Regions from separate parts of the Zhihengliuella alba genome, predicted to be linked through region 2. Evidence: riboswitches for the same ligand, from Rfam matches in the RefSeq annotation. Region 2 holds a riboswitch; each other region holds the start of a gene.

Evidence for each region. Region 2 has a riboswitch for S-adenosylmethionine ahead of sfnG (dimethylsulfone monooxygenase SfnG). Riboswitches for the same ligand answer to the same signal wherever they lie in the genome.
Region 1: another riboswitch for S-adenosylmethionine. It lies ahead of ABD784_RS06560 (bifunctional o-acetylhomoserine/o-acetylserine sulfhydrylase); the one in region 2 lies ahead of sfnG (dimethylsulfone monooxygenase SfnG).
Region 3: another riboswitch for S-adenosylmethionine. It lies ahead of ABD784_RS10325 (flavin reductase family protein); the one in region 2 lies ahead of sfnG (dimethylsulfone monooxygenase SfnG).

The regions. Positions count from the first base shown of each region.
Region 1 covers NZ_BAABCJ010000002.1:162,259-171,722, reverse strand. The annotation lists gene ABD784_RS06580 (aminoglycoside phosphotransferase family protein) at 1-291, opposite strand, end outside; gene ABD784_RS06575 (CPBP family intramembrane glutamic endopeptidase) at 373-1,191, shown strand; gene ABD784_RS06570 (hypothetical protein) at 1,271-1,834, opposite strand; gene ABD784_RS06565 (VOC family protein) at 1,961-2,608, opposite strand; SAM riboswitch class IV at 2,774-2,891, shown strand; gene ABD784_RS06560 (bifunctional o-acetylhomoserine/o-acetylserine sulfhydrylase) at 3,008-4,402, shown strand; gene metX (homoserine O-acetyltransferase MetX) at 4,399-5,661, shown strand; gene ABD784_RS06550 (alpha/beta hydrolase) at 5,705-6,361, shown strand; gene ABD784_RS06545 (RNA-binding S4 domain-containing protein) at 6,398-6,640, opposite strand; gene ABD784_RS06540 (DMT family transporter) at 6,804-7,775, shown strand; gene ABD784_RS06535 (glycine--tRNA ligase) at 7,843-9,228, shown strand; gene ABD784_RS06530 (GNAT family N-acetyltransferase) at 9,231-9,464, shown strand, end outside.
Region 2 covers NZ_BAABCJ010000006.1:76,389-85,852, reverse strand. The annotation lists gene ABD784_RS11935 (SDR family NAD(P)-dependent oxidoreductase) at 1-705, opposite strand, end outside; gene ABD784_RS11930 (adenylosuccinate synthase) at 1,016-2,305, shown strand; gene ABD784_RS11925 (carbon-nitrogen hydrolase family protein) at 2,426-3,205, shown strand; gene ABD784_RS11920 (RNA polymerase sigma factor) at 3,487-4,038, shown strand; gene ABD784_RS11915 (hypothetical protein) at 4,031-4,858, shown strand; gene ABD784_RS11910 (CoA-binding protein) at 4,995-5,510, opposite strand; gene ABD784_RS11905 (O-acetylhomoserine aminocarboxypropyltransferase/cysteine synthase family protein) at 5,507-6,973, opposite strand; gene sfnG (dimethylsulfone monooxygenase SfnG) at 6,974-8,161, opposite strand; SAM riboswitch class I at 8,274-8,368, opposite strand; gene ABD784_RS11895 (DNA glycosylase AlkZ-like family protein) at 8,453-9,464, shown strand, end outside.
Region 3 covers NZ_BAABCJ010000005.1:150,842-160,305, reverse strand. The annotation lists gene ABD784_RS10350 (GyrI-like domain-containing protein) at 1-290, shown strand, start outside; gene epsC (serine O-acetyltransferase EpsC) at 287-883, shown strand; gene dnaB (replicative DNA helicase) at 908-2,278, opposite strand; gene ABD784_RS10335 (DUF1801 domain-containing protein) at 2,741-3,211, shown strand; gene ABD784_RS10330 (hypothetical protein) at 3,222-3,659, shown strand; gene ABD784_RS10325 (flavin reductase family protein) at 3,675-4,196, opposite strand; SAM riboswitch class IV at 4,248-4,366, opposite strand; gene ABD784_RS10320 (hypothetical protein) at 4,556-4,906, shown strand; gene rplI (50S ribosomal protein L9) at 4,983-5,444, opposite strand; gene rpsR (30S ribosomal protein S18) at 5,462-5,701, opposite strand; gene ABD784_RS10305 (single-stranded DNA-binding protein) at 5,765-6,373, opposite strand; gene rpsF (30S ribosomal protein S6) at 6,419-6,724, opposite strand; gene ABD784_RS10295 (transglycosylase family protein) at 7,054-7,818, opposite strand; gene ABD784_RS10290 (M18 family aminopeptidase) at 8,131-9,453, opposite strand.

The sequences.
Region 1 (9,464 bases), on a different contig from region 2:
GACGCTCGCACGTTCGGCGACCTCCGGGTCGGCGTCGGCGGCCTGCCACACGGGCGAGAGGGCGCGCGGGACCCGGTAGGGCAGCAGCGGCGCCAGCGCGTCGACCAGAGCGGTGCGGCGCGGCAGCTCCGCGGCGGCCTCCGCCGTCCGGGCCATCCGCAGCACCGCCTCCCCGGCGGCCACGAGGACCAGGTGGAACTGCCCGCCCTCCTCGACGACGCCGTCCTGCCAGGCCGGCCCCGGGTGGAGCCTCTCGGCGAGCTGGATCTCGGCCGGGGTCGGTGCACGCATACCATCGATCCTATGAGCTCCCGGTCCACGCCGTCTCGGCCCACCCCGTCACGCCCGGAATCATCCCGCCGGCAGCGGCCCATGCCGGCGTCCTCGCCGGCCGCAGCGTCGGATGCTGCACCGGGCGCCGCGCCGGAGGCCGCGACGCGCACGCGGCTGCGCTGGGAGCTCATCCTCGTCCTGGGCCTCTCGCTGGGCCGGTCGGCGGTCTACTCGGTGGTCGAGCTGCTGGACAAGCTGACCCGCGGCCCGCTGGGGGAGCAGACCACCAGCATGAACGTCCCGCTGGACGACCGGCCCGTCTTCGACCTCGTCTACCAGCTCCTGGACATCCTCTTCTCGCTCGTGCCGGTGGCGCTGGCCCTGTACTTCCTGGCCGTGCCGCTGCGCGGCGCCCTGCGGACCCTGGGGCTCGACGCCCGCCGTCCCGGCCGGGACGCCGCGCTCGGCGTCGGGCTCCTGGTCGCCATCGGCGTCGGGACGCTGGGCGTCTACGCGGCGGGCCGGGCCCTGGGGCTGACGACGGCGATCGTCCCGGCCGCCCTCGACGACCACTGGTGGACCATCCCCGTCCTGGTCCTCTCCGCGATCCGGCACGGGATCCTGGAGGAGGTCATCGTCGTCGGATTCCTCTTCCACCACCTGCGCCGTCTGGGCTGGGGCCGTGGCCCGGCGGGGAGGTGGACGGTGATCGCGACCAGTGCGCTGCTCCGCGGTAGCTACCACCTCTACCAGGGGGTGGGGCCGTTCGTCGGGAACGTAGCCATGGGGATCGTCTTCGGCTGGATCTACGCCCGCTACGGCCGCGTCATGCCGCTCGTGATCGCGCACGCCTTCCTCGACATCGCCGGGTTCGTCGGGTACGCGCTGTTCGGCTCCGCCACCGGGTTCGGGGCGTGAGTCCGGACGCCGATCACCCGGACGCCGATCACCCGGGCGCCTGGATCACTGCTGCGCCTGGTTCACTGCTGCGCCTGGATCACTGCTCCTGGATCTCCACCCAGACGTTGTCGCTGACGCGGCTCAGCCCGTCCTCGGCCGGCGGGGTGTAGCCGTCCGCGACCAGGTGGGCGACGCGCGGAGGCGTCGTCACGGCCTGCACGAGGGCGAACGTCTCGGGCTCGAGCGGGGCGCAACCGCCCGAGAACTCGTAGGTCCGCTCGGGGGAGAAGATCGCGACGCAGACCTCGTCGGCCTGGTTCGAGCGGCCGAGGTAGTACTCGATGCCGTCCTGGTCCGCTCCCGCGAAGCGGATCGAGGCGGGCTCCATGAAGCCGGCCTCGAGGATCTGGTCCGGGATCTCCTGGGTCGAGGCGGGGGTGTCCAGCAGGGCCAGTGCGGGCTCCGCCGGGGGCGCGCACGCGCCCACTCCGCAGAGCACCGCGGCCGCCAGGAGCGGCCCGAGCAGTCGGCTCCCGACGGACCGGGCGGAGCGCCGGGGAGCCCGCCGCCCGCCGCGCCCGGACGGCGAGACGGCCGCCGCAGCGACGGCATCGACCGCCGTCGTGCCGAGCCCTCTGCGAGTCGATTCGGTGGTCCCCATGCGCCTACGCCCCCCTGCGTCTGCCGCCGCCTTCTTCTGCGGCGAATCTAGTCCTGCCGGCCGCTCCGCGCCAGAGCCGGACCGGTCGCCGTGCGAGCCCGCCGGGGATGAGCCCCGGCGCGGGCTCTAGAGCGTGACCAGGCCGTGCGGCGTCATGAAGGACACGGACAGGATGCCCGGGGCGCCGTTCGGCGCCTGCCAGTCGACCGTGACGTCGCCCAGCGGCGACTGCTCCGGGCGGCCGAGCCAGTCCCGCACGCGGTCCCGCGACCCGGCGATGCAGATCTGCGCGATCTGCCCCTCTGGGCGCTCCACGGCCTGCGAGGGATGCAGCTTCTCGGTGCCCTCGTCCCACTGGATCATGTAGGGCACCTGGGGATCGGCGATCAGGCCCTTGATGCCGATCTGCTGCCAGGTCAGCTCCTGGCCGTCCGGGAACTTCCGGTTCCCCGGTACCCGACTGCGGCCGAGGCGCTCCTCGAACGGGACCAGGTCGTCCACCGCGACGACCCAGCCCATCCAGCCGCCGCCCATCTCCGAGCGGGCCCGGACGGCCTGGCCGAACGGTGCCTTGTCGCTCGCCGGATGGGCCAGGACCTCGACGACCTCGAGGTACTGGTTGTTGCGCAGCGGGAAGATGACGTTCCTGGTTCCGAAGCGAGGATGGACTCCTCCCTTGACGGATTCGATGCCGAGTTCTCGAGCGATCCGGTCGGCCGTGGCGGTCAGGCCGTCAGGGCCGCAAGCATAGGAAACATGGTCCAACCTCATCATGTCCTCATGATGGCACTATGTGATGGACGTCTCGAAATTAGGCTGCCCTTACTTGCCGCCGGACGCCGCGGCAGGAGGCTGTCCCGAGGCCGCGCCGGGCTGTGTGTCGGGCTGTTGAGACCGGGCTTGCACGGCGGCTCCTCTTCGTCGAAACTTGGGGACCAAGGTCATGAGTGCCAGCGTGAAACCCCGGTTTGCTGGCCGGCAACCCTCACACTCGCGGTGGGGTGCCCCGGGTGAAGACCCGGCTCCGCTCGAAAACGATGCGGGGCAAGCGCGGGAAAGCCTTCCCATCTGCTGTACCCGCCGGACCGTTACCGTCCGGCGGCCTTCGCCCCCTCGGCGTCGGCACGGCACAGCGGGAGTGCGGGCGGACCCCGGAACACAGAGGGGAACAACATGTCAGAGCAGAACACCACGCCGTCCACCCAGTCCGCAGCATGGGCCTTCGAGACCCGCCAGATCCACGCGGGCCAGACGCCGGATCCGACGACGGGCGCCCGGGCCCTGCCGATCTACCAGACGACGTCGTTCGTCTTCCCGAGCGCGGAGAGCGCCGCCGCGCGGTTCGCGCTCGCCGAGCTGGAGCCGATCTACACGCGCATCGGCAACCCGACGCAGGACGCCGTGGAGCAGCGGATCGCCGACCTCGAGGGCGGCGTCGGCGCGCTGCTGCTCGCCTCGGGCCAGGCCGCCACGACCTACGCCCTGCTCAACGTCGCCGAGGCCGGTGACCACATCGTCGCCAGCCCCACGCTCTATGGCGGCACGCAGAACCTGCTCAAGCACACGCTGAAGAAGTTCGGACTCGAGGTCACCTTCGTGGCCGACCCGGACGACCTGGACGCCTGGCGCGCCGCGGTCCGCCCGAACACCAAGGCGTTCTTCGGCGAAGTGGTGTCCAACCCGCGCCAGGACGTCCTCAACATCGAGGAGATCTCGGCGATCGCCCACGAGGTCGGCGTCCCGCTGATCGTCGACAACACCCTGGCCACCCCCTACCTGATCCGCCCGCTCGAGTGGGGCGCCGACGTCGTCGTGCACTCGGCCACCAAGTACCTGGGCGGGCACGGCACGGCGATCGCCGGCGTGATCGTGGACGGCGGCACGTTCGACTACGCCGCCGACCCGGAGCGGTTCCCCGGCTTCAACACCCCGGACGAGTCCTACAACGGCCTGGTGTTCGCCCGCGACCTCGGCGTCGGCGGTGCACTCGGGGCCAACCTGGCCTACATCCTCAAGGCCCGCGTGCAGCTGCTGCGCGACCTCGGGTCCGCGGTCGCACCGCTGAACGCCTTCCTGATCGCGCAGGGCCTGGAGACCCTGAGCCTGCGCGTGGAGCGGCACGTGGCCAACGCGCAGCGCGTCGCGGAGTGGCTCGAGGGGCGCGACGACGTCCTCTCGGTCGCGTACGCGGGCCTGCCGTCCAGCCCCTGGTACGAGCGCGGCCGCAAGTACGGCCCGCGCGGCACGGGCGCGGTCATCGCGTTCGAGCTGGCCGGCGGCGCGGAGGCCGGGCAGGCCTTCGTCGACGGGCTCTCCCTGCACTCGCACGTCGCCAACATCGGCGACGTCCGCTCCCTCGTCATCCACCCGGCGTCGACCACGCACGCGCAGCTCAGCGAGGAGGAGCAGCGCGCCGCCGGCGTCTCGCCCGGCCTGGTCCGGATCGCGGTCGGCATCGAGCACGTCGAGGACATCCTCGCCGACCTCGAGGCCGGGTTCCGCGCCGCCGGTGCGGCGTCCTCGAACACGACGACGGCGGCGGCCGGCGCCGAGGCACCGGTGAAGTGACCAGCGGCATCGAGACGATCACCGAGCCCCGGGGGCGCCGGACCGGCGCCCCCGGGGCGGTTCCCGGCGCGGTCACGGCCCCCGGGCAGGGAGCGGAGGCGCCGACATCGACCGTCGGGACGCGTCCGGACGGTCGGTCGCAGCCGGGCCCGGCGACAGGGTCCGAGGGCGTCCTGCAGACGCTGCGCACCGGCGCCTTCGAGTTCGAGACCGGCGGCGCGCTGCCATCCGTCGACATCGCCTACGAGACGTGGGGCACCCTCGATGCGGACGCCTCCAACGCCGTGCTCGTCCTGCACGCCCTCACCGGGGACACGCACGTGTCCCGGGGAGCCACCGAGCTTCCCGGCTGGTGGGACGACTTCGTGGGCCCGGGCCGGACCGTCGACACGGACCGCTACTTCGTCGTCGCCCCGGCCGTGCTGGGCGGCTGCGCCGGTACCACCGGGCCGTCGAGCCCGGACCCGGACGGGCGGCCGTGGGGCTCGCGCTTCCCGTTCACGACCCTGCGGGACACCGTGCGGCTCGAGGCACGCCTCGCGGATGCCCTGGGGATCGACGCCTGGCGCGCGGTCCTCGGCGGGTCCATGGGCGGCGCCCGGGCCCTCGAGTGGGCGGCCACGTTCCCGGACCGCGTCCGCGGGTGCGCGGTGCTGGCCGCCACGGCGGCGTCGTCGGCCGAGCAGATCGCGTTCGCCCAGATCCAGACGCGCGCCATCCGCCTGGATCCCGGGTTCCACGGCGGCGACTACTACAGCGCGCCCGGCACCCTGGGGGAGGGGCCGGTGGAGGGGCTGGGCATCGCCCGGCGCCTGGCCCACATCACCTACCGCTCGGACACGGAGTTCGCCGCCCGCTTCGACCGCCTGCCCCAGGGCGACGAGGACCCGCTCGGCGCCGTGACGGGCCGGCGGGGCCGGTTCCAGGTCGAGAGCTACCTGGACCACCAGGCCCGGAAGCTGACCGGTCGGTTCGACGCCAACGCGTACCTGAACATCACCGAGGCGCTGATGAGCCACGACGTCGGGCGGGGCCGGGGCGGCGTCGAGGCGGCGCTGGCCGGTCTGGGGCACATCCGCTTCCTCGTGGCCGCTGTGGCCAGCGACCGGCTCTACTGGCCGTCCCAGTCGGAGGAGCTGGCCCGCCTGCTCCCCGGGTGCGGCCCGGTGCAGTACATCGACTCGCCGATCGGGCACGACGCCTTCCTGACGGACGCGCCGCAGCTCTCCGAGGCGCTGCGGGCCACGGTCCTCGCCTGAGTCCGGGGACCCGCCCGATGCGACGACCTGATTGAATGGCGCCATGACGACCTCCACCTGGAACCCGACCGTCGTATGGAACCGGCCGGACGAGCAGCGCGCGGACACGCCGCTGCTCGTCCTGTTCCACGGCTATCTCTCGCACGAGCGCGACCTGATCGGCCTGGCCCCGATGCTCCCCGAGGAGTTCACGCTCGCCTCGGTCCGCGCGCCGCACGCCCTGGGACCCGGCTTCACCTGGTTCCCGCTCCTCAACGAGCCCGACTACTCGTTCGACCGCGTCGCGCGCGCCGTCGACGACGTCATCGGCTGGCTCGAGGGCGTGCGGGCGCGGCACAGCTCCGTGACGCTGCTGGGGTTCTCCATGGGCATGGCCGTGGCCACGTCGGTGCTGCGCCGCCGCCCGGACCTGGCCGATGCCGTCGTGGGACTGTCCGGATTCGCGATCCCCGCCGAGGGCGACTACTTCGACGACGCCGCCCTGCGGGAGCAGCGGCCGCCGCTGTTCTGGGGGCGCGGCGACATCGACCAGATCATCGCCGAGCCGCTGGTCGAGTACACGACGGGCTGGGCGCAGGAGCACACCGCGGCCACCAAGATGCTCTACACGGGCCTGGCGCACAGCATCAACCCTCCGGAGATGGGCCACGTCTCCGAGTTCCTGCGGCACCAGGTCCTCGCGGCGGACGCGCGCCGCTGAGGACCGCGCGGCGGACGCGCCTCCCGGCCGCGGGCCCTACTCGGCGGCGTCGGTCTCGGCGGCCACGACGATCCGCTCGCCGGCGACCTCCACCGTGTCCCCGTTGCGGACCTGGCGGCCCCGGCGGGTCTCGACCTCCCCGTTGACCAGGACGTGCCCGTCCTCGATCACGCTCTTGGCCTCCACCCCGTCCTCGACGAGGCTGGCGAGCTTGAGCAGCTGGCCCAGGCGGATGGATTCGTCGCGGAGGGAGATCACTGCGGGCTCGTTGTCGGTCATGGCTATACAGTGTAGGCGTGCCGAACGAACTGAGACCGACCGTCCCGTCCGCCCAGCACACCCGGACCACTCGGCACCCCGGATCCGCTGCCGCACCGGCCCGGCGCCCCGCCGCCGGCCCGGTTGGATGTGCCGCCGGGCCGCACGGCCGGGACAGCGCCGCATGACGGCCCCGCGGAACGAGCGCGCCCTGCCGCTGCCCGTCGGCGTCACCGCCGCGCTCGTCGCCGGCGCGGCGATGCCGCTCCAGGGCCGGGTCAACGGCGCCCTGGCCGCCGAGACCGGCAGCGGGCTGGCCGCCGCCGTCGTCTCCTTCGGCACCGGACTGATCCTGCTCACCGCCGTCGTCGTCCTCACCCCGGTGGGTCGGCGGGGCCTCCGGGAGATGCCCGGGCACGTGCGCGACGGGCACTTCCCCTGGTGGTACATGCTCGCCGGCATCGGCGGCGCCTATTTCGTGCTCGGCCAGGGCCTGGCCGTCACACTCCTGGGCGTGGCCCTCTTCACGGTAGCCAACGTCGCCGGCCAGATCCTCTCCGGGATCGTCGCCGACCGGATCGGCTTCGGACCCGGCGGGCCGCGCCCGGTGAGCACCGAGCGTTTCGTCGGCGGGATGCTCGCACTCGCCGGCGTCGTCTGGGCGGTCTGGCCCACGCTGAGTGCCACGGGCGTCTCCTGGGCGACGATCGGGCCGATGCTGCTGCCGCTGACGGCCGGCGTGCTCACGGGCTTCCAGCAGGCCATGAACGGCACGCAGACCCGCTTCTACGGCAATCCGCTGCCCGCGACCTTCTTCAACTTCGCGGTCGGCTCCGCGGCATTGGTCACGGCGTTCCTCGTCGCGCTGCCCTTCACGGGGGCGCCGGCGCCACTCCCGGGCATGTGGTGGATGTACACGGGCGGGCTGCTCGGCATCGTGTTCATCGCCGCGGGCGCCGTCCTGGTGCGCTGGTTCGGAGTGCTCGTCACCAGTCTGGGCCTGATCGCCGGGCAGCTCGCGGGCTCGCTGGCGATGGACCTCGTCGCGCCCGTCGCGGGGGCCCGGATCGACCTCGCGACCGTGCTCGGCACGGCCCTGGCCTTGGTCGCCGTCGTCATCGCCTCCGCACCGAGGGCGGGACTGCGTTTCCGCTAGGGTGGTCTCTCGTATTGTTCCCATCGCGGACCGCAACCAGCGGCCACGCAGGTAATGGAGTTTAAGAATGGCACCGCAGTCCAAGCTCGATCAGGTCATCTCCCTCGCCAAGCGGCGCGGATTCGTCTTCCAGGCCGGTGAGATCTACGGCGGCTCCCGCTCCGCGTGGGACTACGGGCCCCTCGGCACCGAGCTGAAGGACAACATCAAGCGCGAGTGGTGGCAGCACTTCGTCCGCGGCCGCGAGGACATGGTGGGCCTCGACTCCTCCATCATCCTGCCCAAGGCCGTCTGGGAGGCCTCCGGCCACGTCGCGACGTTCACTGACCCGCTGGTCGAGTGCACGCAGTGCCACAAGCGCCACCGCGAGGACCACCTGATCGAGGCCTTCGTGGAGAAGAAGGGCCGCCAGCCCCAGGACGGCATGAGCGAGATCGCCTGCCCCGACTGCGGCACCAAGGGTCAGTTCACCGAGCCCCAGATGTTCTCCGGGCTGGTCAAGACGTTCCTCGGCCCCGTGGACAGCGAGTCCGGCCTGCACTTCATGCGCCCGGAGACCGCCCAGGGCATCTTCGTGAACTTCAACAACGTGCTCAACGCCGCGCGGAAGAAGCCCCCGTTCGGCATCGGCCAGATCGGCAAGGCGTTCCGCAACGAGATCACGCCGGGCAACTTCATCTTCCGCACCCGCGAGTTCGAGCAGATGGAGATCGAGTTCTTCACGGCGCCCGAGGACGCGGACCACTGGTTCAAGGACTGGGTGGAGACCTGCTGGGACTGGTTCATCGACCTGGGCATCGACCCGGAGAACATGCGCCGCTTCGACGTCCCGGAGGACGAGCGGGCCCACTACTCCGCGGGCACCATCGACTTCGAGTACCGCTTCGGCTTCCAGGGCTCCGAGTGGGGCGAGCTGATGGGCGTCGCTAACCGGACCGACTACGATCTCTCCTCCCACAAGGAGGCCTCCGGCGTCGATCTCTCCTACTTCAACCAGGCCACGGGCGAGCGTTACGTCCCCTATGTGATCGAGCCGTCCTTCGGACTCACTCGCTCGATGATGGCCTTCCTCGTGGACGCCTACACCGAGGACGAGGCGCCCAACTCCAAGGGCGGCGTCGACAAGCGCACGGTCCTGAAGCTGGACCCGCGCCTGGCGCCGGTGAAGGCCGCGGTCCTCCCGCTCTCGCGCAACGAGCAGCTCTCCCCGAAGGCCCGCGAGCTCGCCGCGGACCTGCGCAGGAACTGGAACATCGACTTCGACGACGCCGGCGCCATCGGCCGCCGCTATCGCCGCCAGGACGAGATCGGCACGCCGTTCTGCATCACCGTGGACTTCGACACCCTCGAGGACCAGGCCGTCACCATCCGCGAGCGCGACACGATGGCCCAGGAGCGCGTGTCCCTCGACCAGGTCAAGTCCTACCTGGCCGCGCGTCTGCTGGGGGCCTGAGCATGACCGAGGCGCCCGAGTACACGTTCCGGCCCTGGCAGGAGGGCGACGACCTGGCGCTGCTGCAGGTCTGGGGCGACCCGTCCACGCCGCAGGCGCACCTGGACCGCACCATGCTGCGCGCCAACAGCGACAAGCCGTGGGCGCGCACCCTCGTCGCCGAGGACCAGGGCGTCCCGGTCGCGGCGGCCACGGTCTTCGAGTCCTCGCTGCACCCGGACCGGCTGTGGCTCTAC
Region 2 (9,464 bases):
ATCGGCCGAGAGCATCCAGGAGACCGCTCCGGCGATCTCGTCCGGTTCGCCGGCGCGGCCCAGCGGCACTGCCGCACCCACGCGGGCCGGACGTCCGGGGTCCGCGTGGAAGTCCGTCCAGATCGTCCCCGGCGAGACCGCGTTGACCCGGATCCCCTGCGGGCCGACCTCCCGGGCGAGCCCCACCGTGAGCGCCTCGACGCCCGCCTTCGCCGCCGCGTAGTGGACGTACGTGTCCGGGCCGCCCAGCTGCGCCGCGGCCGAAGAGATGTTCACGATCGCACTGCGCTCGCCGGGTGCCGCCTCGTCGGCGAGGAACGCCCGCACGGCCGCTCGGGCGCAGAGGACGGCGCCGTAGAGGTTGACCTCGAGGTCCCGCCGGATGGCCTCCGGGTCGAGGTCGGCCAGCGGTCCGACGGCGGTCGCGGCGCCGGCGTTGTTGACCAGGCCCGTGAGGCGACCTGCCGCGCCGGCCTCGGCGAAGAGCCGCTCCACCTGGCCGGGGTCCGTCACGTCGGCGCGGAGTACGACGGCGGCACGTCCGAGGGCTCGGACGTCGGCGGCCACGCGCTCCGCCGCGTCGCCGTCGTGCGCGTAGCCGAGGGCGACGTCGTGCCCGTCCCGGGCGAGCCGGCGGCAGACCGCCGCCCCGATGCCCCGGCCGCCGCCGGTGACGAGTGTGTAGGGCACAGTCCCTCGCTTCATGGATCGCGCTTCATGGATAGGGCCGTCGGGGAACGGCGGAATTTCTCGAAGTATACGGACGTACCGGTAGCGGAAGCTCGCGGAAAGCACCGCCGAACGGTAAACTCAGGTTGTAAGAGCCCCTGACTCTTACAACTGGCATGCCCGGATCGCTGAACCGATGCGGATCTCGACGAGGACCATGGCCGGTGGGAGACCAGGGGCTTTCGTGTGTCCGGTCCAGACCGGAACCCGGTTCCGCGCCGCCCCGCCCACCGGCGGTCGGCGCAGCCAAGGACCGGACGCTGACCCAAGCAAGGGGGAGGATCCCATGCCAGCAATCGTGATCGTAGGGGCCCAGTGGGGCGACGAGGGCAAGGGCAAGGCGACTGACCTGCTCGGCGGCCGCGTCGACTACGTGGTCAAGCCCAACGGCGGCAACAACGCCGGCCACACCGTCGTCGTCGGCGGCGAGAAGTACGAGCTCAAGCTCCTTCCCGCCGGCATCCTCTCGCCGAACGCCGTCCCGATCATCGGCAACGGCTGCGTGGTGAACCTCGAGGCCCTGTTCGAGGAAATCGACGGCCTCGAGGCCCGCGGCGCCGACACGTCGAAGCTCCGCGTCTCCGCCAACGCCCACCTGGTGGCCCCGTACCACCAGACGATGGACAAGGTCACGGAGCGCTTCCTCGGCAAGCGCGCCATCGGCACCACGGGCCGGGGCATCGGCCCCGCGTACATGGACAAGATCGGCCGCCTCGGCATCCGCGTGCAGGACGTCTTCGACGAGTCGATCCTCCGCCAGAAGGTGGAGGGCTCGCTGCGGCAGAAGAACGAGCTGCTGCTCAAGGTCTACAACCGGCGCAGCGTCGAGGTCGAGGAGATCGTCGAGTACTTCCTCTCCTTCGCCGAGCGCCTGCGCCCCTTGATGATCGACGCGACCCTGGAGCTGAACAACGCGCTGGACGAGGGCAAGGTGGTCCTCATGGAGGGCGGCCAGGCGACGTTCCTGGACGTGGACCACGGCACCTACCCGTTCGTCACCAGCTCCAACCCCACCGCGGGCGGCGCGTCCGTGGGCTCGGGCATCGGCCCCACCCGGATCGACCGGTCCGTGGGCATCATCAAGGCCTACACCACCCGCGTCGGCGCCGGCCCGTTCCCCACCGAGCTCTTCGACGACATGGGCGAGTACCTGCAGCGGACCGGCGGGGAGTTCGGCGTGAACACCGGCCGGCCGCGCCGCTGCGGATGGTACGACGCCGTGCTGGCGCGCCATGCCTCGCGCGTCAACGGCTTCACGGACTACTTCGTGACGAAGCTCGACGTGCTCACCGGGCTCGACCGGATCCCGGTCTGCGTGGCGTACGACGTCGACGGCGTCCGGCACGACGAGATGCCGATGACGCAGACCGAGTTCCACCACGCCAAGCCCATCTTCGAGTACTTCGACGGCTGGACCGAGGACATCACCGGGGCCCGCACGCTCGACGACCTCCCCGAGAATGCGCGCAACTACGTGCTGTCCCTCGAGGCGATGTCCGGGACGCGGATCTCGGCGATCGGCGTGGGCCCGGACCGCGAGCAGACGATCGTGCGCCACGACCTGATCGAGGGCTGAGCGGGGCACGGACGGTCGCGGCCGACGGCGCCTACGTCGTCGTCCTCGGATCCAGTGCGCCAACCCCCTCCGGTGCGTAGGGTGGACGCATCAGACCGGTCCCGCCCTCAGGAGGCAGCGATGAGAATCAGTGTCGGTCAGCTCAACCCGTCCGGCGACCTGCAGGAGAACCTGCAGACCGTGCGCCGGCTGACGCGACAGGCCAGGCAGGAGGGTGCCCAGCTGATCCTCCTGCCGGAGGAGACGATGTTCACCGTCCGCCACGTGGAGGGGGACCTCCGCGCCGCCGTCGATCGGGACTGGAGCACGTTCGTCCAGCAGCTGAGCTTCATCGCGGCCGATGAGTCGATCGCGATCGTCGCCGGCGGCTACGAGTCGAGCGGCGAGGAGCGCCCGTACAACACCCTCGTGGTGGTGGACGAGACCGGTCGAATCGTGCGGACGTACCGGAAGGTCCACCTGTACGACGCCTTCAGCTACCAGGAGTCCAGCCGGATCATGGCCGGCGACACCGACGGGATCGGGGTCTTCGAGCTCGGCGGCCTCAAGGTCGGCGTCATGACCTGCTACGACATCCGCTTCCCCGAGATGGCCCGCCGTCTCGCCGTCGACGGGGCCGACCTCCTGCTCGTCGCAGCCGCCTGGTTCAAGGGCGACCACAAGATCGAGCACTGGGAGACGCTGCTGAAGGCCCGCGCCGTGGAGAACACCGTCTGGATCGCGGCCGCCGGAACCAGCTCCGCCAACACGGTCGGCCACTCGGCGGTGCTGGACCCCCTGGGCATCCCGGTGGACTATCTGGACGACGAGCCGGAGGGGCTCGTCACCGTGGACGTGACCCGCAGGCGGATCGACGAGGTCCGGGAGTTCCTCCCCGTCCTCGCCAATCGTCGGCTCTGACCGGACGCGGCGGTCCTCGGCGGCCGAGTCTCTAGGCGTACCAGTCTCAAGGCGGGCTCAAGCTCGGACGAATCGAAAACCCCGGAATCATGCGAATCCCGGGCAGTCGCAGATAATTCTCAGAAAAGTTGGCCGTGACCGTAACTTACGGGCCGGGCCGCGCGATTACGTCTGTGGAGCCGGGCCGAGAGTTTCCCCCCAACGATTTTCGGTCCGGCTCCTTCTTCTTCCCCGCTGATATAGTTTCGACACGGAAGTCTCGAAACTGATCGGGGGGTGAGATGGCCGCAGCGCTGACGCATGACGTGCTCGAGCAGGCTCGGCGCGGCGAGCCCGAAGCCCTCACCCTCATCTACCAGTCACTCGCAGGCCAGGTCACCGGCTATCTCACCGCCAGAGGCGTCGAGGATCCGGATGGCACGGCGCAGGAGGTCTTCCTAACCGTGTTCTCCCGTCTTGCCGAAGTGACCGGCGGAGTCGATGGGCTGCGCCGATTCACGTTCTCCGTCGCCCACGCACGGATGGTCGACGCCACGCGCGCCCGGGCGCGCGCGCCCTACGTCGTGGAGTACGACGCCGGCGCGGACCCCCGCCTGGAGCCCTCGCCCCAGGACGCACTGCTGGACCAGCTGGAATCGAGCCACCTCAGCGGCGTCCTCGACTCGATCGCCTCCGAGCAGCGCGAGTGCATCCTCCTGCGCGTGGTCGCCGGAATGAGCGTCGACGAGACCGCCGAGATCCTCGGCAAGACGGCCGGAGCCGTCAAGCAGCTCCAGCGGCGCGGGTTGCTGGCGATGCGCAGGTCCCTCGAGGAGGCCGGCGAGCATGCATGAGCCCAAACCGACGCCCGGACCCGGTGACTACCAGCGCGCCGAGGAGGTCCTGCGCGAGGCCCTGACCGAGGCGGAGCTCCTCAGCGTCGCCGGAGTGCGCGAGGAGATCGCCGAGCTCGCCGCGGCCGCACGCGTCGAGCCCCCGGCTCCCACCGGCCCGCTGGCCGACCTCCTCTCCGGCGAGGTGGGCCTCGACGAGATCCAGCGCTCCGCCGGAGCACAGGCGCCGGCCCCCGTGGTTGACCTGGCGGCGTCCCGCCGCCGTCGTCGTCGTGGCGGTTTCACCGCGGGCTTCGCGATCGTCGCGCTCGGTGCAGCGGGGATCGCCGGGACCGCCGCCGCCGACTCGGACCGTCCCGAGCCGCCGGAGATCAGCCTGGTGGTCCACGTGTCGCCGAAGGCGGAGCCCACGCCGCTCGACGTCCCCCTCGTCGAGTCCTCGGCAGCGCCGACGACCACCGGCACGGACGAGGCCGAGGCACCGTCGAGCGTCCCCGGCGATCCCTCGACGGCGGGCCCGGCCTCGAGCGCTTCAGAGTCGTCGAGCGCCTCGGAGTCTTCGGCGGACCGGTCGGAGCGGGCCGAGCGGAACGCTGCGCAGGAGGCCGAGCAGGCCGAGCGCGCGCGAGAGCGGGCCGAGCGCAAGGCAGCGCAGGAGGCCCGGAAGGCCCGCGAGGCTGCGGAGCGGCAGGCCGGGAAGGCCGCCCAGAAGGCGCCGAAGGACCAGGGCTCGGGCGAGCCGGCCGTCAATGGCAAGGCCGCCAAGGACGCTGCTGCGGACCAGGGCGGGAAGGGCACGCCGAAGAAGGACGGGAAGTAGCCTCGCCACCCGGTCACGGCGACCGCCCCGGGAGGAGCAGGCCGCGGCGGCCTCGCTGACGCTCCGGCCGTGACGGAACGGCTGGGCCCGCCGTCGTCGACGGCGGACCCCATCCGTCCGGTCGGGATCCGTCCGGTCAGGCGAGGAGCTGGCGCTTGGAGCTGATCACGCCGGTGTCGAACCCGGCCAGGTGTAGCCCACCGTGGAAGCGGGCGTGCTCGATCTTCACGCAGCGGTCCATCACCACGTTCATCCCGGCCGCCTCGGCGTCGCGGGCGACGTCCTCATGCCACGAGCCGAGCTGCAGCCACAGGGTCTTCGCGCCCGCGGCCTTCGCCTCCTCCAGGACGCCCGGCAGGTCGTCGTGCTTGCGGAAGACCTCCACCAGGTCCGGGGACTCCGGCAGATCAGCCAGGGACTTGTAGACGGGCTGGCCCAGGATCTCGTCCACCACCGGGTTCACGAAGTACACCCGGTACCGCGTGGAGGACAGGAGGTAGGTCGCCACGAAGTAGCTGGCGCGCGAGGGCTTGTTGGACGCGCCCACGATCGCGATCGACGTCGTCTCCCCGAGGATCCGCAGGCGCTCGGCCGCGCTCGGACCCCGCCATGAACGGGCCGGCGCGGCCGCTGCGGTGGTTTCGGCGGTCACTGGGCGGCTCCGATCTGCGCGGTGCTGGATGACTCGGTGTTGGATGACTCGGTGTTGGACGCCTCGCTGCTGGACGACTCGGTGCTGGGTGCGGTCCCGGTGGCCGGGAGGGCGCACGCGGCGCCGTCGTAGGTGGGCTCGGCATACGCCGTGGCGGATCCCGACTTCGCCGGGGCTCGCCGCTGCGAGGCCTCCAGCGCCTGGTCCAGATCCCACAGGATGTCCTCGACGTCCTCGATGCCCACGGAGAGTCGGACGAGGTCCTCCGGCACGCCCCCGGCCAGGAGCTGCGCCGGGGTCAGCTGCTGGTGCGTGGTCGACGCCGGGTGCAGCACCAGGGTGCGCGCGTCGCCGATGTTCGCCAGGTGGGATGCGAGCTGCAGCGTCTCGATGAAGCGCTCGCCCGCCTCCCGGCCGCCCTCGACGCCGAAGCTGAAGACCGAGCCGACGCCGCGCGGGAACAGCTCCCGTGCCCGATCGTGCTGCGGGTGGGACTCCAGCCCCGCGTAGTTCACGTAGGTGACTCGGGGATCCGCCTCCAGCCAGGCGGCCACCCGCTGGGCGTTCGCCACGTGGTTCTCCACCCGCTGGGCCAGGGTCTCCACGCCCTGCAGCAGCTGGAACGCGGACTGGGCCGACAGGGCCGGCCCGAAGTCGCGCAGCTGCTCCGACCGCAGCTTGGTCAGGAAGCCGTACTCGCCGAAGTTTCCCCACCAGGAGACGTTGCCGTAGCTCGGGACCGGGGCCGTCATCGTGGGGAACTTGCCGTTGCCCCAGTCGAACGTGCCGGCCTCGATCACCACGCCGCCGAGCGTGGTGCCGTGCCCGCCGATGAACTTGGTGGCCGAGTGGATGACGATGTCCGCGCCGTGCTCGATCGGGCGCAGCAGGTACGGCGGCGTCAGCGTCGAGTCGACGACCAGTGGAATGCCGTGCCGGCGGGCCACTGCGGCGAGTCCGTCCAGGTCGACGACGTCTCCGGAGGGGTTCGCCACGACCTCGGTGTAGAGCGCCTTGGTGTTCTCCTGGATCGCGGCCTCGAAGTCGGCGGCCTCGGTGGAGTCCACGAACGTGGTGTCGATGCCGAAGCGGCGCAGGCTCACGTCCAGTTGCGTGATGGTGCCGCCGTAGAGCTTCGACGACGCCACGATGTGGTCGCCCGCCTGGGCGAGCGCGGCGAAGGTGACGAATTCGGCGGACATGCCCGACGCCGTGGCGACCGCCCCGATGCCGCCCTCGAGCGAGGCCATCCGCTCCTCGAACGCAGCGACCGTGGGGTTGCCGATGCGGGAGTAGATGTTGCCGTACTTCTGCAGCGCGAACAGATTGGCGGCGTCGTCCGTGTCCTTGAACACGAAGCTCGTGGACTGGTAGATCGGCACGGCCCGGGCGCCGTGCTCGGCGTCGGGGGTGCCGCCGGCGTGGAGAGCGCGGGTCCGGAAGCCGAACTGGTGGTCTGTCATCTAGGCGAGGGCCCCTTCGAGGTCGGTGCTGGGCAGGAGGTCGGTGTTCAGTTCGGTGCCGTTCCGGCGGGCCAGGTCGGCCTCGAGCTCGCGCACGATCGGGAGGACGTCGCGGCCGAATGCCTCGACCTCCTCCTGGAAGTGCAGGTAGCAGGTCAGCATGAGGTTCACGCCGATCTTCTTGAACTCGATGATCCGCTCCGCGATCTGCTCCGGGGTGCCGATCAGCTTGGAGCGGAAGCCGTCGTTGTACTGGACCATGTCCTCGAACGTCGAGTCCTCCCACATGCCCTTGCCGTCCCGGGTGGACTGGCCGGCCTCCTTGACGGCCTCGGCGAAGCCCTCGACGGCCGGACGGTGCGCCTTGGCGATGATCTCACGGAGCGTCTCGGTGGCCTCGGCCTCCGTGTCGCGGGCGATGACGAAGCCGTTGAGGCCGAACTTCGGCGGGTTCGGGGCGCGGCGGCCGGCCGCGGCCGACTTCACGACCCCGGCGATGTTCTCCTGGAAGCCCTCGAGGGAGCGGCCGTTGGAGAAGTACCAGTCCGCGGTCTTGCCGGCGGCGAACTGCGCCGCCGTCGAGTTGCCGCCGAAGAAGACCTCCGGGTGCGCGCGCCCGGGGATGTCGAGGGGCGGCGGGTTGAGCGTGAACTCGTCGATGTCGTAGTAGTCGCCGCTGTAGGAGAAGCCGGTCTCCGTCCAGAGGCCGCGGAGGATGTCGATGAACTCCTGCGTGCGGTCGTACCGGGCATCGTGCTCCAGCCACGGGAGCCCGAACTTGGTGAACTCGTCCTTCAGCCAGCCGGAGACGATGTTGACGGCGGAGCGCCCACCGGAGATGTGGTCCGCCGTGATGATGAACTTCGCGAGCACGCCGGGGTGCCACATGCCCGGGTGGACGGCGGAGATGACCTTGAGTCGCTCGGTGGCGCCGAGGAGCGCCAGGGAGAAGCTCGTGGCCTCGTGCTGCTTGTCCGCCCCGTAGCTCGCGGCGTAGCGGGTCTGCGTCAGGGCGTACTCGAAGCCGGAGCGCTCGGCGATGCGCGCGAGCTTCTTGTTGTAGTCGAAGTCCCAGCTGGTGCGCTGCTCGATGGTGGAGACCACCAGCCCGCCGGAGACGTTGGGCACCCAGTACGCGAACTTCAGCGGCGCTTCGAGGTCGGCGATCGGACTGACGGTGGTGGTCATCGAGGCTCCTGACGTGCTGGCGCGGTGCGCGTGGTGGGGCTCCCGGAACAACGGCGATCCACGGCGGACAGGCCGGTACGCCGGCCTGCGGTGGATCGAAATGCTGACGCATTCTCCATCGTTTCTGGCGGTAGCACCTTTCCGGGGGAGTCCGGATGGTTGCTGCGGCGTCGTTGAGCCAGATCTCTCAGCCGCTCGGGATGGTGTGCACCACCCAGTCTGAGGTGCGTCGGGCGGATCGGCAAGGAATGTGTAGCCGGGTTTCAGCCGAGGGCTCCGTAGGGTGGGGGCATGAGCATCGATTCGAGCCGGGCCGCCGGGCTCTCGGCCGCGGAGTCCCGCCGCGCCGTCGTCAACGCGCACTTCACCCCGGAGGCGGGCGATGCGCTGGATGTCCTGCGGAACGAGCGGCTCCTGCAGCTGGACGGGATCAGCCGCGTGGACAAGGCCCACCGTCTCACCTGCGGGGCCCGCCTGCCGGCGAGGCGCCGTGCCCAGGAGTACGACGACGTCCTTTGGTCCGGTGGCGAGGCGGTCTCCTTCGAGACGTTCACCGACGTCGCCTGCCTGTTCCCGATCGAGGACTGGCCGCTGTTCGAGCGTTCCCGGCAGTGGTTCCGCGACCGGCACGCGGAGGAGTTCGCGGACGATCTGGCCGGACCCCGCCGGGAGGTGCTGCGGATCGCGGCCGAGGCCACGGACGGTGCCACGATCGGCGACCTGGAGGCCGGTGCGGAGCGCGGCGGCAACTGGAGCTGGAGTGCCCGGCAGCGCGCCGCCGAGTTCATGCTGTGGTCCGGCGAACTGGTCTGCACGCACCGCCGCGGCATCAAGCGGGTCTTCGACCTCCCGGAGCGCCGCGTCCCGACGCACCTCCTCGAGGCCAGGCCGTCGTACGACGACGCCTGCGCCGGTCTGATCGCCGCGGCGCTGCGGGCGCTGGGCATCGCCACGATCGCCGACCTGCGGCGGCACTACCGGCTCACCGCCGACGAGGTCCGGGACGGGCTGGAGGCGGCCGGCGCCGTCGTCCTGGACATCGAGGGCTGGGGCGAGCCCGGCTACGCGCTGCCGGATCCGGACCTGTCGGAGGTGCCGGTCACGCAGGCGCGGGGGAGCCGGCTCATCGGCCCCTTCGACAACCTGCTGCGCAACCGGCGGCGGGCGGCGCGGGTCTTCGGCTACGAGTACCTGTTCGAGGCGTACGTCCCGGCGGCGAAACGGGTGTACGGCGCCTACGTCATGTCCGTCCTGGACGGCGACCGGTTCGTGGGCCGGGTGGACGCCCAGCGCGAGGGCCGGG
Region 3 (9,464 bases), on a different contig from region 2:
ATGCACTGGCCGGGACCCGGGCTGCAGCCAGCGGCGTCGAGGTGGTGCCCTCGGAGATCCCCGGCGGTCCCACGGCCGTGACCTCACACCTCGGCTCCTTCGACGATCTGGCGGGCGCCTGGGAGGGCTTCATGGGCTGGATCGCCGACAACGGCTACACCGCGTCCCTGCCCTTCTGGGAGCTCTACGTGACGGAGCCGCGCCCGGAGATGGGTCCGGAGGAGCTCCGCACGGATCTCTTCGTCCCGGTCTCCGGCGCGGACGCCGACGAGCACCACCGCCGCGGATGAGGCGTCTGCTCTCCCTCCTGCGGGAGGACCTGAAGGCCGCCCGCGCCCAGGACCCCGCCGCCCGCAGCGACGCGGAGGTCGCCCTGGCCTACGCGGGCGTCCACGCCATCTGGGCGTACCGGGTGGCCCATGCCCTCTGGCAGCGCGAGCAGACCCGGGGGCTGGCGCGTCTGGTCAGCCAGGCCGCGCGGTTCTTCACCGGGGTGGAGATCCACCCGGGTGCGCGCATCGGCCGGAGGCCCTTCATCGACCACGGCTCGGAGATCGTCATCGGCGAGACCACCGTGATCGGCGACGACGTGATGATGTACCAGGGCACCACCATCGGCGGACGGACGCTGCACGTGCCCGTCAGGCCGGGGGCCCGGCGGCACGCGATCGTCGGGGACCGGGTGATGCTCGGCGCCGGCTGCCGCATCATCGGGCCGGTCACCATCGGTGACGACACGGCGATCGGCGCGAACGCCGTCGTCGTCCGCGACGTCCCGGCGGAGTCGATCGCGATCGGTCTGCCGGCCGTCCACCGCCACAAGGACAGCGACTACGCACTGGACCCGCGCACCGACCTGATCGACCCGGCCTTCCTGCTCTGATCCCGCCGGGCCCGGCGGCCCCGGCTAGAGGCTGCCCTCGGGCGCCATGTTGGAGAACCGGGAGTAGTGGCCCTGGAAGGCGACGACGATCGTCTTGGTGGGACCGTTACGGTGCTTGGCGACGATCACGTCCGCCTCGCCGGCGCGCGGGGACTCCTTGTCGTAGATGTCCTCGCGGTGGAGCAGGATGACCATGTCGGCGTCCTGCTCGATCGAGCCGGACTCGCGGAGGTCGGAGACCATGGGCTTCTTGTCCGTGCGCTGCTCTGAGCCACGGTTCAGCTGCGACAGGGCGATCACCGGCACGTCGAGCTCCTTGGCGAGGAGCTTGAGGGCACGGGAGAACTCGGAGACCTCCTGCTGGCGGGACTCGACGCGCTTGCCGGAGCTCATCAGCTGCAGGTAGTCGAGGACCACCAGTTTCAGATCGTGCTTCTGCTTCAGGCGCCGGCACTTCGCGCGGATCTCCATGAGCGACATGTTGGGCGAGTCGTCGATGTACAGCGGGGCGTCGTTCAGCTTGCCCATGGTGCTGGCGATCTTGGCCCACTGCTCGTCCTTGACCGTGCCCTTGCGCAGGTCCTGCAGGCCGATGCTCGCCTCCGCGGAGAGGAGGCGCATGGCGATCTCGTTCCGCCCCATCTCGAGCGAGAAGAAGACGGTGGTCATGTTGCTCTTGATGGCCGCGGACCGCGCGAAGTCGAGGGCGAACGTCGACTTGCCGACGGCGGGACGGGCCGCGACGACGATCATCTGGCCGCCCTGCAGGCCCTGCGTCAGCTCGTCGAGCTCGTAGAAGCCGGTCGGGACGCCGATGACGCCCTCGCCGCGGCTTCCGGCGGACTCGATCTCGTCCACGGTGCCCTCGATGATGTCGCGCAGGGGGACGTAGTCCTCCGCGCCGCGGCGCTCCGCGACGGACATGACCTCGGCCTGGGCCTCGTTGACGATCGCGTCCACCTCGCCGTCCTGCGCATAGCCCAGCTGGACGATCTTGGTGCCGGCGTTGACCAGGCGGCGCAGGACCGCCCGCTCCCGCACGATCTCCGCGTAGAAGCCGGCGTTGGCCGCGGTGGGCACGGACTGGATCAGCGTGTGCAGGTAGGCGGGGCCGCCGACGCGGCTGATGTCCCCGCGCTTGGTGAGGAGGTCCGCGACCGTCACGGCGTCGGCCGGCTCGCCGCGGCCGTACAGGTCGATCACGGCCTCGTAGATCAGCTCGTGGGACGGACGGTAGAAGTCCTGCCCGCGGAGGACCTCCACGCAGTCGGCGATGGCGTCCTTGGAGAGCATCATGCCGCCGAGGACGGACTGTTCGGCCACGATGTCCTGAGGGGGCGTGCGGCCGAACTCGGCGCTGCCGCTCTCCTCTACATCCGTTCGTGCCAGAGCCACCGAAGTCCTTTCACCATGCCCGTCGGGGCGCTCGATCGCGCCCGTCACGCGACGTCGGCGGGGCCGTCGACTCCGCCAGGGTACGCCCGTGACCCCGTAAGAGTAGACCCGAGGGGGGACCCCTCCAAGTCACTTATCCACAGGGTTTGTGGACAACCTGTGGGGATCGCCGGTGGACATGTGAACACACTGGGGACACGCCTGTGGATTGTCGGGAAAGATCTGTTCCCAAGCCACTCTGACTAGGCCGTTTACTTATACATGGCTGTGGGGAACTTAAAGTTCCGGCGAGTTCGTGAACGTTGATACAGCACTTGAGGCTCCTAATGGCCCGTGCGCTGCGCCACTTTCGCCGGCGTTATCCACAGCAGAGCCCTGATTCTCCACAGCCGCGCCCACCGGGTGGAGCGCTCCGGCGGGCGCGCTCTTGTGGGGGCGGGGCCCCGTTGGAATACTGGTGCCATGCCGGAGCCCGTGATGCGCCCCACCTCCGTCGATGCCCGGTCCTTCGTGTCCGGCGTCGACCACCCGCGGCGGCGCGCCGACGCCGAGACGCTGCTGGAGCTCTTCGGCTCGGCCACCGGCGAGGAACCGGTCATGTGGGGGCCCTCGATCGTCGGCTTCGGCGCCTATCACTACCGGTACGCCACCGGCCGCGAGGGCGACGCGCCCGCCGTCGGATTCTCGCCCCGCCGGGCTAATCTGGCCCTGTACGTCCTCACCGGCAGCGAGGAGTCGGAGCGCTGGCTCTCCCGCCTCGGCAAGCACCGCCGCGGGGTGTCCTGCCTCTACGTGAACAAGCTCGACGACGTCGACCTGGACGTGCTCCGGCAGCTGGTCCAGGAGGGCTACGAGCATGCGGGCGGCGGGCCGGACGGCCCGGCACCGGACCGCCGACCCGACGGCGGCGCCCGCGCCGACGCACGCGCCTAGGATGGACAGCATGTTCTCGCTCGGGCTCCTCGAAGCACTCATCGTCATCGCCGTCCTCGTCGGGATCGTCGGCGCGCTCTGGTACGTCTTCAGCCGGACGACCACCGGGCAGCTCAGCGAGGAAGAGCAGTACATCCAGCGGCTCAACGCCAAATGGGTCCAGCAGCGCGAGGAGCAGCGCCGGGAGGCCGAGCGCGTGCGCCACGAGACGCAGCAGCGGATGCCCACGGCCCAGCGCACCCCCACGGCTCCCGTGGACGACCCCACCGCCCAGGCCGGCGCGGGCGCCGTGCCCGCCACCCGTCCCGCGGGCCAGGCCGACTACGCCGCCGTGGTGAGCCTGGTGCAGCAGGGCAAGGTCGTCGAGGCGATCAGGAAGGTCCGCCGCGACACCGGCGTGGGGCTGGCGGACGCCAAGCGGCTGGTGGACGACATCCAGCACCGCTGAGGGCGGCCGCCCGCGTCAGGCGTAGGCGGGCGCGCCCAGCGTGGCGAAGTCCGAGTCGTGGAAGACGAGGGGCTGGTGGAGCCCCTCGTGGGCCGCGTGCCGGTGGACGCGGAGGATGACCACCGCGTGATCGCCCGCGTCGACCTCCTGGTCGATGCTGCAGTCCAGCCAGAGCGCCGCCTCGTGCAGGAAGAGGGCACCGGCGTCGCTCGACTCGAAGCGCACGCCGGCGAAACGGTCCCCGTCCCGCGCGGCGATCTGCCGGCACACGTCCCGGTGCGTCGCGCCCAGGACGGAGACACCGATGCGCTGCGCGGCGCGGATCCTCGGCCAGGTGCGCGAGCTCTTCTGCACGGCGAACAGGACCAGCGGCGGGTCCAGGGAGACGCCGACCGTGAAGGAGGAGGCGACGATCCCCTGCGGCTCTCCGTCGACGACGGCGCAGAGGGCCGCCAGGCCGGAGGGATGCCGCGCGAACGCCTGCCGCAGCGCGCCCGCGGAGAGATCGGTCGAGAGGTCGGATTCGGGTGCAGTCATGGCCACCGCCTGTGATCATGCGCCCATCCGGCCGGGAGGGGCCGGGCTGCGACGCGGTACTTGCCCACCGGCGTGTTCCGGAAGGCCGAATCATCACCTGGAGCACCCCACTACCGCAATGGGAGGGTTGCCGTTCAACGAGCCAGGGCTTGACGTTGAATCTCTTGATTCGCTCCCCACGCTACGTGCGGGGAAGGATCTGTGACAACGACGGACGCAACATTCCGCAAGCTGGCGACACACGGGACCGGGGCGCGCCGGGCACGGGGCCGCACAGGCGTACCGCCGACGAGGTCCGCGCGCTAGGGTGGCCGCACCGGAGCCGCCCGGCCCGGTGCGAGCGGGGAACTGGAGGCACCATGGCACGGATCCGGCTGTCGACGGCGCACGGACTCTTCGATCTGGCGGCCGGGCTCTGGCCGCTGGTCCACTACCGCAGCTTCGTGGCCGTCACCGGACCCAAGGCGGACCGCTGGCTCGTCCAGACGGTCGCGGGCTTCTCGGTCGCCGTCGGCTACGCCCTGCTGCGCTCGACGCCGAGCGATGAGGGACGCCGCACGGCCCGCCGCCTCGGCATCGGTTCCGCTCTGGCCTATGGGCTGGTGGACCTCTACTACGGGTCGACCGGGCGCATCCGCCGAATCTACCTGGCGGACGCGGCCGTGGAGGCCGGCTGGCTCCTCGCCTGGCTGGCGGCACGACGCCGTTAAAGCGACGAGGCCCCACCCCCGCGAAGGGATGGGGCCTCGTGGCGCTGAAGCACTCGAGCGGCTGCTGCCGCGCGGACTACTTCTTCTTGGCGGCCGGGACGACCTGCAGCGCGATGGTCGCCGAGACGTCCTCGTGCAGGCGCACGGTGGCCTCGAAGTTGCCGGTGGACTTGATGTGCTCCGGCAGTTCGACCTTGCGCTTGTCGATGGAGCCGAGGCCGGCGGCCTCGACGGCCTTCGCGATGTCGTCGACCTTGACGGTGCCGAACAGGCGACCGGACTCGCCGGTCTTCACCTGGACCTTCACCGGCTTGGAGGCCAGCTTCGCAGCCAGCTCCTTGGCCTCCTCCAGCGACGCGACGGCGCGAGCCTCGCGAGCGGCCTGGATGGACTCGACCTGCTTCTCGCCACCCTTGGACCAGGTGACGGCGAAGCCGCGCGGCAGAAGGTAGTTACGGGCGTAACCGTTCTTCACCTCGACGATGTCGCCTGCGGTGCCGAGACCGGTCACTTCGTGGGTCAGAATGAGCTTTGCCATGTTGTGGGTCCCTTCCCTTAGCCGCGGCCAGCGCCGGAGTAGGGCAGCAGGGCAATCTCGCGGGCGTTCTTGATGGCCTGCGCGATCTTGCGCTGCTCCTGAACGCTCACGCCCGTCACCCGACGAGCGCGGATCTTGCCGCGATCGGAGATGAACTTGCGCAGCAGTGCGACGTCCTTGTAGTCGATGACGGTGATGTCAGCGGCCTTCAAGGGGTTGGACTTTGGTTTGGGCTTACGGATATCAGCCTTAGCCATCGTGGAGCTCCTTTTTTCTATGGAGCCCGCAGAGTCTTCTGCGGGATGGTGAATAGTGAGTGTTTAGAAAGGCGGTTCGTCGCTGCCCGGGCCCCAGCCGCCACCGGCGGCATTGCCGCCCGACGGAGTGGACCACGGGTTGCTGTCGGCGCCGGGCGCTGCCCAGCCGCCGCCATTGCCACCGGCCGGTGCAGCCGTGCCGCCGCCGAAACCGGAGTCGCCGCCGAAGCCGCCACCCTGGTTCCCGCCGAAGCCGCCCTGCTGCTGGTTGCCGCCGCCGAAGCCGCCCTGGTTGCCGCCAGCATTGCGCTGGGTGCGGGTGACCTTGGCCGAGGCGTAGCGCAGGGAGGGGCCGATCTCGTCGACATCCAGCTCCATGACGGTGCGCCGCTCGCCTTCCTTGGTGTCAAAAGAACGCGACTTCAGCCGGCCCTGGGCGATGACGCGCATGCCCTTGGTCAGCGTCTCGGCGACGTTCTCAGCGGCTTCGCGCCAGACCGATCCGCGGAGGAACAGCGTTTCGCCGTCCTTCCACTCGTTGGTCTGCCGGTCGAACGTCCGCGGGGTGGAGGCGATGGTGAAGTTCGCCACCGCGGAACCCGACGGAGTGAAACGCAGTTCCGGGTCGCCGGTGAGGTTACCGACGACCGTGATCACGGTTTCGCCTGCCATGACGTCTCCTGACTATCGGTTCTTCTGATACAGACTCGAGGCGAATTACTTCGCTTCGGCCTTCGGCTCTTCCGGGCGGAAGATCTTGACGCGCAGGATGTTCTCGTTCAGAGACAGCTGGCGGTCGAGCTCCGCGGAGGTCGCCGGGGTTGCCGTGAACTTGACGAAAGCGTAGATCGCTTCCGACTTCTTCTGGATCTCGTAAGCCATGCGGCGACGGCCCCAGATGTCGACGTTGTCGATGGTCCCGCCATCGTTGCGCACGACATTCAGGAACTTCTCGAGAGTCGGCTCGACGGTACGCTCATCGACCTCAGGGTCGATCAGCACCGCAAGTTCGTAATTACGCATGTGAACCCACCTCCTTTGGGCTAAACGGTCACGGTCTCTCCGTAACAGGAGGTTCTTTGCGTTGGTCGGACGCCGCGCCCGATGTGCGGGCGGGCAAAAACAACCTCCACCATCCTACCGGACGCGGCGCCGCCTCCGGGACGGACGGGGTGAGGTGTGGACAACAGGTCCGGGGCACCCCGCCCGCGTCCGGGCCGGTGGGGCGCACGACGGCCGCGGGGACCCCCTCGGACACGACTGTGGCGGACCGCTCGGAAGCGGTCCGCCACAGGGATCGGGGCAAGCCCCGGGTCACGGTCCGGCGGGGCCGGCCCGGTGATCGGCCGGTGCTACTTGACCGGCAGGTCGAGCGTCTCGCCGACGTAGATCACGTCGGGATCGGCCACGACGTCGGTGTTCAGCGCGAAGATCGCGCGCCAATCGGTGATGCCGTGCTCCTCGGCGATGGTCGCCAGCGTCTCGCCGGCGGCGACCTCGTGGTCCTCGCCGGAGTCCTCCGCCTTGACCTCGGCGACGTGCTTGCCGGCGCCGCCGGCGGCCTTCTCGGTGGACGCGGGGCCCTCGGCGCGGTGCTTGGCGCTGGACTGCGCCTCAGCGGCGGCCTGCTCCTCGGCCGCCTCCGCCTCGGCCTGAGCCTGGGCCTCGGCCTCGGCCTCTGCGGCCTGGCTGGACTCCTGCTGGGTCGGCTCGGACTCGGCCTGGGCCTCGACCTGGATGTCGCTGCTGGTGGAGGCCTCGGTGCCGGAGAGCCCCAGCTCGGCGGAGCAGGCGGGCCATGCGCCCCAGCCCTGCGAGGCGAGGACCTTCTCGGCGACGGCGATCTGCTGCGATTTGGAGGCGTCGGCCGGGTTGCCGGTGCCGCCGAAGGCCTGCCACGTGCTCATGCTGAACTGCAGGCCGCCGTAGTAGCCGTTGCCCGTGTTGATGGACCAGTCGCCGCCCGACTCGCAGGCCGCGAGGGAGTCCCAGGTGGACGTGGAGGCTGCGTTGGCCGGCACGGCCGCGACGCCGGCCGCTGCCAGCGCGAGGACCGCTGCGCCGCCGGCGAGGCCGGCACGGGAGAAGTTCTTGGTGTTCTTGTTCTTCTGGATCACAGTTTCTCCAGGGCCATCCCTACGCTCAGACCGTCCCCGGCCATCAGTGCGCGATCGTCCGGCGTCCGAATAGGCTTCAGGGCTCGTCGACCCGTGGACGATCTGGGATACGGGTCGTTCCTGTTTTGGCGCCCGAGAGGCAGTTACCAAAACGTGACTTAATAACGATACGGTCACGACGGTCGGGCGGGTCAAGCCCAGGCGGGGATTCACACGGGGCTTCCAGCTCGCGCATAAGAACTCGCGCACAGGACACAGAAGGACAGGGCCGGCCTCGCGCGCACGCGAGGCCGGCCCTGTTCGCGGGGGCGCTCAGTCGGCGAAGAACCGTGCCGCCACCCGGGCCAGACGCCACGGGTCGGCCACGCCGCACAGCTCGCGCGCCGAGTGCATCGACAGCAGCGGGATGCCGACGTCCACCGTGCGGATCCCGAGCCGCGTGGCCGTGAGCGGGCCGATCGTCGAGCCGCAGGGCATGACGTTGTTGGAGACGAACTCCTGGTACGGCACCCCCGCCTCTCCGCACAGGCGCGCCCACAGGGCCGCACCGACCCCGTCGGTCGCGTAGCGCTGGTTCGCGTTGATCTTCAGCAGGGGCCCGCCGCCGAGCAGCGGCTGATTCGCGGGGTCGTGGCGCTCGGGGTAGTTGGGGTGGATCGAGTGTCCCGCGTCGGCGGAGACGCAGACCGAGTCCGCGTAGGCGCGGTACCGGTCCGCCGCGGTCGCGCCGAGCCCGCCGGAGACCCGCTCGAGGACCTCCTGCAGGAAGGGGCCGGACGCGCCCGAGCGGGAGCCGGAGCCGATCTCCTCGTGGTCGAACGCCGTCAGCATGGCGATCCGCCCGCCGCCGGCCCCGCGGCCCGCGCCGGCGTGCTCGGCCAGGGCGACCAGGGACGCGTGCATCGAGGAGAGGTTGTCCAGCCGGCCGGAGGCGAAGAACGCCTGCTCGTGCCCGAACACCGCGCCGGGCTGGGAGTCGGCCACGACGACGTCGTACCCGCCGATGTCCTCCGGGGCCACGCCCGCCGCGGCGCCGAGCACGCCGAGCAGGTCCTCCTGCGCGGGCGCACCGGTCCCCCAGACCGGGTTCATGTGGCGCTGCTTGTCCAGGGTGAGGCCCTCGTTGACCTGGCGGTCCAGGTGGATGGCGAGCTGCGGGAAGCGCAGCAGCGGATCGGTCCGGGTCAGGACCTCGGTGCCGTCCCGGAGCACCAGCCGACCCGCGAGCAGCAGCTCGCGGTCCAGCCACGAGTTCAGCAGCGGCCCGCCGTAGACCTCGACGCCGGCCTGGAGCCAGCCGTGCGCCCCGGTGGTCGGGCGCGGCTTGAGCTTGAAGGACGGCGAGTCGGTGTGGGAGCCCAGCAGGTGGAAGCCGGTCCGGGGCCCGACGCCGTCCGGGACCACCCAGGCGATCAGGGCGCCGTCGCGCACCACGTAGTAGGCGCCCGGGGCGGACGGCCAGTCCGCGGCCTCGTCCAGGCCGGTGAAGCCGGCGGCGGCCAGCCGCCGGGCCCCCTCCGCCGCGGCGTGGTAGCTGGACGGGGAGGCGGCGACGAACGCCGCGAGGTCCTCGACGTGCTCGAGGGCGGCCGGCTCGACGTCCCGGGCGGCGTTCAGGGCTTGCTGGTCGACCACGGTGTTCCTCT